2 regions of the Silvimonas soli genome follow, and region 2 is predicted to be linked to the other one. Evidence: riboswitches for the same ligand, from Rfam matches in the RefSeq annotation. Region 2 holds a riboswitch; the other holds the start of a gene.
What was found. Region 2 has a riboswitch for glycine ahead of N7220_RS17180 (L-serine ammonia-lyase). Riboswitches for the same ligand answer to the same signal wherever they lie in the genome.
Positions count from the first base shown of each region.

Region 1: another riboswitch for glycine. It lies ahead of gcvT (glycine cleavage system aminomethyltransferase GcvT); the one in region 2 lies ahead of N7220_RS17180 (L-serine ammonia-lyase).

Region 1 is NZ_CP106736.1:2,525,743-2,530,162, reverse strand. It holds gene ahcY (adenosylhomocysteinase) at 1-563, opposite strand, end outside; S-adenosyl-L-homocysteine riboswitch at 661-725, opposite strand; gene N7220_RS11645 (REP-associated tyrosine transposase) at 918-1,433, shown strand; glycine riboswitch at 1,588-1,685, shown strand; glycine riboswitch at 1,800-1,915, shown strand; gene gcvT (glycine cleavage system aminomethyltransferase GcvT) at 1,969-3,114, shown strand; gene gcvH (glycine cleavage system protein GcvH) at 3,237-3,623, shown strand; gene gcvP (aminomethyl-transferring glycine dehydrogenase) at 3,720-4,420, shown strand, end outside.
Region 2 is NZ_CP106736.1:3,753,239-3,757,658, forward strand. It holds gene N7220_RS17165 (M20 aminoacylase family protein) at 1-295, shown strand, start outside; gene N7220_RS17170 (hypothetical protein) at 552-899, shown strand; gene N7220_RS17175 (ChbG/HpnK family deacetylase) at 1,096-1,998, opposite strand; glycine riboswitch at 2,202-2,287, shown strand; gene N7220_RS17180 (L-serine ammonia-lyase) at 2,521-3,921, shown strand.

The DNA.
Region 1 (4,420 bases), 1.2 Mb from region 2:
CACTTCGGATCTTTAGCTACTTGCGCCTTGATCGCGGCGTACAGCACTTCTTCTTCTTCGTTGGTCGGGTTAGCCACGACCGACAAATCAGTTTCAGCACGTGCGCCCAGATGCAGCAGCAGGGTTGCATCGCCGCCGTCATCCAGAATCAGGTTGGCAAATTCGCCATTGGGCCATTCAAAGATTTGATGGGTGAACTGCCAGTATTCTTCCAGCGATTCGCCCTTGAACGCGAACACTGGCGTGCCCTTGCCGTTGTGGCCATTGGCGGCGATACCGGCAGCGGCGTGGTCTTGCGTCGAGAAAATATTGCACGACGCCCAACGCACTTCAGCACCCAGCGCTTGCAGGGTTTCGATCAGCACGGCGGTCTGGATGGTCATGTGCAGCGAACCGGCAATGCGCGCGCCCTTCAGTGGCAGCGTGCTGGCACCTTGTTCACGTACGGCCATCAGGCCTGGCATTTCAGTTTCGGCAATGCGGATTTCCTTGCGGCCCCAGCTCGCCAGCGAGAGATCGGCAACGTGGAAATCGGTAAATTTGGTATCAGCCACAGCGTTCATGTGAACGTCCTTTACGTTGTGGCCGGTTCGGGGCGGGGTGAAACATCACCTGAAAACCTGCATGGCAAGTTTGAGCCCGTGTCCGGCACGGTTGTTCATCAGGTGAGCGCCGTTGAAACTCCGGGCCTGGGATGAGAACACATCTCGCAGCGCTCCCCGGAAGTGGGCGGATTATAGCAAAACTCACTCGTTGCGCATGCGACAGCATGCTGAACGGGAATCGCAAGCTGGCTACATCACCGTAGGGCGGGTGCAACCCGCCACGATTGCCACGCTAGCTCCATGAACTACATCAAATCCAGATTAGAAATCCACGCATAGGCTCGACACTTCACATAGGCCGACCGTTCAGATATGTCCAACTACCTGCGAACTCAAATCCCCGGAGGCACCTACTTCTTTACTGTAGTCACAGAACAGCGGCGGCCCATTTTGACCAACGCGGATGTTCGCAAGGCATTGCACGTTGCCATTGTTGAAACACGCAGAACACGGCCATTTCGTATCGATGGCTGGGTACTTTTGCCAGATCACCTGCACTGCATCTGGACGTTACCTGATGGGGATGCCGACTTTTCCACTCGCTGGAAGAAGATAAAACGTGATGTTAGCGTAGCGTGTGCAGAAAGCTATCTGCAACACGATTTACTCAATCCACGCCGAAGGACAAAGGGCCACAGCACACTTTGGCAGCATCGCTTCTGGGAACACGCGATCGCCAATGAACAAGAATTCAAGAGCTATCTGGATTACCTGCACTGGAACCCGATGAAGCATGGATTGATCACCCGCATCTTAGACTGGCCGTGGTCTTCGTTTCACAGATATATGCAGCAAGGCGTCTATTCTGCGGATTGGTGTATTGCATAAAACCATTGCCATTCATCAACCGGCGGGTTACACCCGCCCTACTTCATATTCGCAGCGCCTTAGTAGGGCGGGTGCAACCCGCCACCTCCATGACATATTCCCCTTGACCCGCATGAACGGCAGTTGCCAAGCGGGCGTGGGCTGCGCATAATCCGCCCGTCATGCAGGAGAGTGTTTTGTCCGCAATGGATGAAGCCGCCGAAGGCGCAAGCGCACCCGCAATCGCTCAGGCAAAAGGACTGTATGACATCGGCCGCAAAGGCCGCTGAAGAAAAGGGTTAGGGCAAGACGCCAGGCCGCAGACAGTACTTTGCTGTACGGCAAGGCCGGGCAACGCAGCCATCACCTTTTTATTCAGTGGCGGGCTGGAAAAACTCTGGAGAGCGGCGCGGTTGTTGCGCGCACACCGAAGGGGCTAAGGGCGACAGTGCGTGCATACGCCATCGCCTGAAAATCTCAGGTGCCGGGACAGAGGGGTGTGGTAAGCCGCAGATACGGTGTACGTATTTGCAATCCACACGCCCAGGAAATCCCGATGACCGCTCCACGCACCCCGCTGCAACCCGACTCAAGCACATCCAGCGCCACTGTGGGGGTACCCCCGAGGGGTACACCGCTGTACCAATCCCACCTCGACGCTGGCGCGAAGATTGTCGACTTCGCGGGCTGGTCCATGCCGATTCATTACGGCTCCCAACTCAAAGAACACGAAATCGTGCGCGCCGATGCAGGCATGTTCGATGTTTCGCACATGGTGGTGCTCGATATCACCGGTGGCGATGCCAAGTCCTGGTTGCAAGGCATTCTGGCTAACGATGTGGCCAAGCTCGGTTACATGGGCAAGGCGTTGTATTCGGGCTTGCTGACGCCTGAAGGCACGGTGATCGACGATCTGATCGTCTATCTGGCCGAAGATGGTTATCGCATGGTGGTCAACGCCGGTACACGTGAGAAAGACCTGGCGTGGCTGCGCAAAACGAGCGAAGGCCGCGAGGTCATCCTGACCGTGCGTGATGATCTGGCAATGCTGGCGGTGCAAGGCCCCAACGCCATCAACAAGGTCTGTAGCGTCAAGCCGCAATGGGCAGATGCGATCCGCGCGCTCAAGGTATTCCAGGGTGTAGCGATGGGCGAATGGTTTGTGGCCCGTACCGGCTATACCGGTGAAGACGGCCTGGAAATAATGATTCCAGCCACCGAAGCTCCGGCATTTTTCTCGCAACTGATCGCTGCCGGTGTCGCGCCGTGTGGTCTGGGTGCACGCGACACGCTGCGGCTGGAAGCAGGCATGAACCTGTACGGCCACGACATGGATGAAACCATCAGCCCGCTGCAAGCCGGTATGGGCTGGACTATCGCCTGGGAACCCGCCAGTCGTGACTTTATTGGCCGCGCCGCGCTGGAAGCTGAAAAAGCCGCTGGGGTTGCCATGAAACAAGTCGGCCTGGTGCTGGAAGGCCGCGGCGTGCTGCGTGAAGGCATGCGAGTGGTGGTTGCAGGCGCTGGCGAAGGCGTCATCACCAGCGGCACCTTCTCGCCCACGCTCAAACACTCAATTGCCATCGCCCGCGTACCTGCCGCAGTCGGCAGCACCGCAGAGGTGGATCTGCGTGGCACACTGACGCCTGTGCGCGTGGTCAAGCTGCCATTTGTGCGCCTGGGCAAGAAGGTCTTTGACTAAATCAATCTGCGTGGCGAGCCGTGGGCAACGGCTCGCCCACTTGTAATCCGGATTTACTGGTTCTGAATTTTTCTGAAGCAGTAACAAGCATTTAAACCCATTTGAATCGAGAGAGAACCATCATGCTGGATATCCCTGCAGAACTGAAATACGCCGCCAGCCACGAGTGGATGCGCCTGGAAGCCGATGGCACCGTCACTGTGGGCATTACCCACCACGCGCAAGAATTGCTGGGCGATCTGGTGTTTGTGGAGTTGCCAAAAGTAGGCACGACGCTGGCTAAAGAAGAACAAGCTGGTGTGGTTGAATCCGTAAAAGCCGCGTCTGACGTGTACGCACCGATTGCCGGTGAAGTGGTCGCCATCAATACCGAACTGGAAGCAGGCCCGGAAATCGCCAATACCGAGCCGTACTCCGGCGGCTGGTTCTTCCGCCTCAAGCCGGCCGATGCCGCCGATCTGGACGGCATGTTGTCCGCCGAAGACTACGCCCGCGAACTCGGCGCGTAATACCTGTAGGGCGGGTGTAACCCGCCGCCGCCCGCCCTACATGTTTCACCCATTTGCCCTTGCCCACTTGCCGCAGCTTGCCTGGATTTGCCCTAAATGACGACGCTCTCAGAATTGTTTAACCACGACGATTTCATCAACCGTCACATCGGTATTGATGAAGCCGACGCTACCGCCATGCTCGCCACGCTGGGTCTGAAATCCAGCGCAGAACTGGTTGACCAAACCGTGCCTGCCGGTATCCGTTTCAACCAGAAGCTGGCCTTGCCGGATGCGATTTCCGAAACTGAGGCGCTGATCCGCCTGAAGGAAATTGCCGGCAAGAACCGCGTCAATAAATCGTATATCGGGCTCGGTTATCACCCCACACGCCTGCCTAACGTCATTTTGCGCAACGTACTGGAAAACCCCGGCTGGTACACCGCCTATACACCGTATCAGGCCGAAATCGCCCAAGGCCGACTGGAAGCATTGCTGAACTACCAGCAAATGGTCATCGACCTGACTGGTCTGGAATTGGCCAATGCTTCGTTGCTGGATGAAGCCACCGCTGCTGCTGAAGCCATGGCCATGGCACGCCGCGTATCCAAAGCAAAAGCCAACCAGTTTTTTGTGGATGAGCGTGTGCTGCCACAAACGCTGGATGTGCTGAAAACCCGCGCCGATCATTTTGGCTTTGAACTGGTGGTGGGTCATGCCGAAGCAGCCGGTGCCAATGAATACTTTGGCGTGCTGTTCCAGTACCCGGGCGAAAACGGTGAACTGGTCGATCTGACCGGTTACATTGCCGCCGCCAA
Region 2 (4,420 bases):
GCAGCACGGCACACCCGTGTTGATCAACGACGAAACCCAGACGCGCTTTGCCCACGGTGTGGCCGCCAGCGTATTTGGCGACGAGGCCGCGCATTACGGTGCCCGGCCATTGATGGGCAGCGAAGACTTTGCCTATATGCTCGAAGCCAACCCCAATGGCTGTTATTTCTTTATCGGGAACGGCGATGGCGCCGGGTCGTGCATGATCCACAATCCGGGGTATGACTTTAACGATGGGTGCCTGACCCCTGGCGCGACCATGTGGGCGGCGCTGGCCGAGGCTTACCTGAAGTAAAACGTTGTGTTTATCTGTTTCTGATGACAAAACCCCGGCCCACCGGGGTTTTGTTTTTTGGACGACGCAACCGTGGGGATCGGCAGGAAATTTGTAGCTCAAGGTATCCGCAGCATGCCCTGAAACCGGCGGCTACAAAGGTCGCCCGCTGCTACAAACACCAATACACAGCCATTCATTTACCGCTAAACCACCATGCTATTGTCAGCGCCTCTTCACCATTTGGGTGACAGACACTGCGCAGGAGTAGTGGTTTATGGGGAACAAACAACGCATACCCGCGCTGGCTTTGGCGGTGGTTTTTTCTGGCTTGGCCCTGATGGCGTGGGCGGCTGACGGTGTACCGCCACCTTCTTTGCTGGACACAGACTTGAGCGCTTCGGCACCGGCTGGCCAGTGCAGCGCACCACCGGGGCAGGCCGGTGAGCAAGGCAGTGGTAATGGGCACAAGCAACATCGACGGCCGCCACCCGGGATGGATGGCGACAATGGCGACGGCCCTCCGGATGGTCCGCCGCCGGGTGGTAAAGAGGGCCATCGCCCGCCCCCGCGTGACGGCTCCGCACCGCAAGGCGTGCCACCTTCGGGTTGTGGCGTGCAGTAACTTTGTGACTCGGCTTTTGTTTGAGTCAATGTCAGGACAAACGACTTACCCGATTTTTTGTTGGACCGTGCGTACTGTTGGCCGCACGTTGCGTACTTCCCTGGGAACTGGTGTTGTAGTGTGACGCCTCAGGCCGCAAGCGGGTTGCTGACCCTCGCTGCGGTCTTTTTTTTGCGCTTGGGCATGCCGACTGAGTTCAATCAGCCGACAGTGCTTCACGCAGGGCACGCATGCCAATCAGCTTGAAACCGCGTTCGTCAATGGCGCTACGCAATGCCGCACTGCCCAGTAGCTCGCGATCCGCCAGACGGGTGCGGAAGTCCCGGGCGGCAATGGTGCGCAGCTCTGGCGTATCGTCGGCGGGATGGCAAACCAGCACGTGCACGCCTGCGCCACGGCTATCGAGCCAGTCGCAGGCAAATGCCAGTCGTTCTGAATGCTCAAGCTGCTTGTTGAACGGCAAGCCCATCACGCTGGCGACCAACACAACTTTGCCTGCCGCCGCCCGGTATTGAGCGACCACCTCTGCCGCTTCTTCCAGCGGAATCACGCACATCTGGGCAACCTGCCCGGCATCGATATCTGCAATCAGCGGTGGCACGCCATTTTGGGCGGCTAGTTCCAGGTAGATCGGCATCAGTTTGGGGTGATACAACGTCAGCATGTGGCTATCCACATGCGTGATATCGATCCCGAAAGCGGCGGCACGCTCGATTTGCGCGGTCAGTTCTTTGCGTGCGGCATCTACGTTGGCCGACTGGTGGGTCGGGCGCGCCAGCGAATGCAGATAACCGTGAGCATCCAGCAAGCCACTGGCTGGATCGCTGGTGGTGAGCGCACTCCAGCGATAGTCAGTCCACTCGCAATTGAGCGTCAGATGCACGCCCAGATCAGCGGCTGCACCCAGCTCTTTGGCCGTGCGGGCCGCATATGGAAACCAGCTACAAGGCACCATGGTCGAGGCGGAAGTCAGGGTGCCGATCTCTACCAGCGAGCGCCATGCGCTGACGGTAGCCTGGCACATGCCGATATCGTCCGCGTGCGTAACCAATAGACGATCACTGGCTTGAAAACCGAGGCGTTCTTGCAAGGTAGGCATGGTGCTTTCCTGTTTCTGGTTTGGATGGGCCGAGCCAGTATAGGCCTGGCGCTTTGATCGCTGACGTTACCGCCATGCAAGCGCGCAATGTCGGCAAACTCTGTTCCTGCCAAGGCAGTTGGCGCGAATGTCGCAGCGACCGATCATGGCGTAGAACCCTGATTGACATGCCATTGCCATCTCTCTACATTGCCCTCAGCTCTGACAGCTGCGCAGGAGAGACCACCGCTGGTGGCGCCGAAGGGGTATCGCCCTGAAAACTCTCAGGCAAAAGAACTGTGCTGCCATAGGGCTCTCTGGAGAGTGGGTCGCATGACCCCGCCGAAGGAAGCAAGGCGCCCATAGCGGGTGCCGCAATCTCTCAGGCACCAAGGACAGAGGGGGCAACATCCGGCTGGATACGGATGGGCTCTTGCTTTGGTGCCATTGCGCTTTGCGCGCCACAATCCCACCGCTCCCGCCGCCCGATTCAGCACAGTACGCTGGCCTGACGATTAGCCCGGCCAGTCAGAGAAGGTGCTTATGGCAATCAGCGTGTTCGACCTCTTCAAAGTGGGCATCGGCCCATCCAGTTCACACACGGTTGGCCCCATGCGCGCCGCCCGGCAATTTGCCCTGCGGCTGGCCAAAGATAGTTTGCTCGACCAGGTGACTAGCGTGCGCGCCGAACTGTTCGGCTCACTCGGCGCAACCGGCAAAGGTCACGGTTCGGATATTGCCGTGCTACTGGGCTTGAGCGGCGCCGAGCCGGATACAGTGGATGTCGATCAGGTCGCCGCGCAGGTAGCGGCGATTCGCAGCAGCCAGCAACTGCTGGTGTTGGGCACGCACGCGGTGGCTTTTCGCGAACCCGAGCATCTGACGCTGCACAAGCGCAAAACACTGCCATTTCATCCAAACGGCATGATCTTCGAAGCTTCCGACGTCGCTGGGCAGGTGTTGTCGCGGCGCGCGTATTTTTCGGTGGGTGGTGGTTTTGTAGTTGATGAAGCGGCCATTGATGCCGGTTTTGCGCCACCTGACGTAACCCACATGCGCCACCGTTTTGCCACTGCCGCCGAGTTGCTGGCACTGTGCGAATCGGAGCAAAAGTCGATCAGCCAGATCATGCTGGAAAACGAACTCACCTGGCGCGACGAGGCCACCGTGCGCCACGACTTGCTGAATATCTGGCAAGTCATGCAAGCCTGTGTGCGCCGTGGCTGCGAGCGCGAAGGCATCCTGCCCGGAGGCATGAAAGTGAAACGCCGCGCCGCCGAACTGCAACGCAAACTGCTGGCCACGCCTGAGGCTGGTCTGCGCGACCCACTTACGGTTATGGATTGGGTCAACCTGTACGCGCTGGCGGTGAATGAAGAAAACGCCGCCGGTGGCCGGGTGGTAACGGCCCCCACCAACGGCGCCGCCGGCATCATCCCCGCAGTCATGCATTACTACATACGCTTTGTGCCCGGCGCGAATGAAGATGGCATCGTGCGTTTTATGCTGACGGCGGGAGCGATTGGCATTTTGTTCAAGCTGAATGCGTCCATTTCCGGGGCCGAAGTGGGTTGTCAGGGTGAGGTGGGTTCTGCCTGTTCTATGGCCGCTGGCGCTTTGGCTGAAGTGCTGGGAGGTACGCCGCAGCAGGTTGAAAACGCCGCCGAGATTGGTATGGAACACAACTTGGGACTGACTTGCGACCCGGTGGGCGGACTGGTGCAGGTGCCATGCATTGAGCGCAACGCCATGGCGTCAATCAAAGCCATTAACGCGGCACGGATGGCATTGCGGGGAGATGGCAGTCACTTTATTTCGCTGGATCGGGTGATCCGCACCATGCGCGATACCGGGCGGGATATGAATACCAAGTACAAGGAAACGGCGAGAGGTGGGTTGGCGATCAATATTGTTGAGGTGCCGGTGAATGTGGTGGAGTGTTGAGGTTGTTTTTGGCTGGCGATTTGGAAGGGGATTTGGCGCGGGGCGATTATCCACCGTGGCAGCAGTTGCGATGAGACGCGTTTTTGTAAGGCGGGTGCAACCCGCCGTTGCGGATTGGGTTTCAGCTTCAAAAGCTTGTTTTGTTTGTGCCTACGGCGCGAGTGAAAAGCGTTTGATACCCGGTGGTGATCGGGGGCACGTTTCATATGCAAAAGACACTAATCGTGCAACTTGCGTCGCCAAAGAAAGGTAACCCAAAGTCCCGTAGAGCGGGATAGCAAAAGGCGACCCGGGCGCGAGCGTCGGCGGGGCCCAAAGTCAAAAGCCGTGCCCATCGGGGGCACCCCCACAACGATGCAAAATGCTTCGAATGCGGTTGCAGGGGGAAGAACCGTCTGTTTGCCAAGATGGTCTACGCGCACCCTGCGTGCCCTCGGTCGGCCCGGAGCCTGGGTCTCCGGCTCTCGGTCGGCGTGGTGAGCATGGATGATGAGCCTGG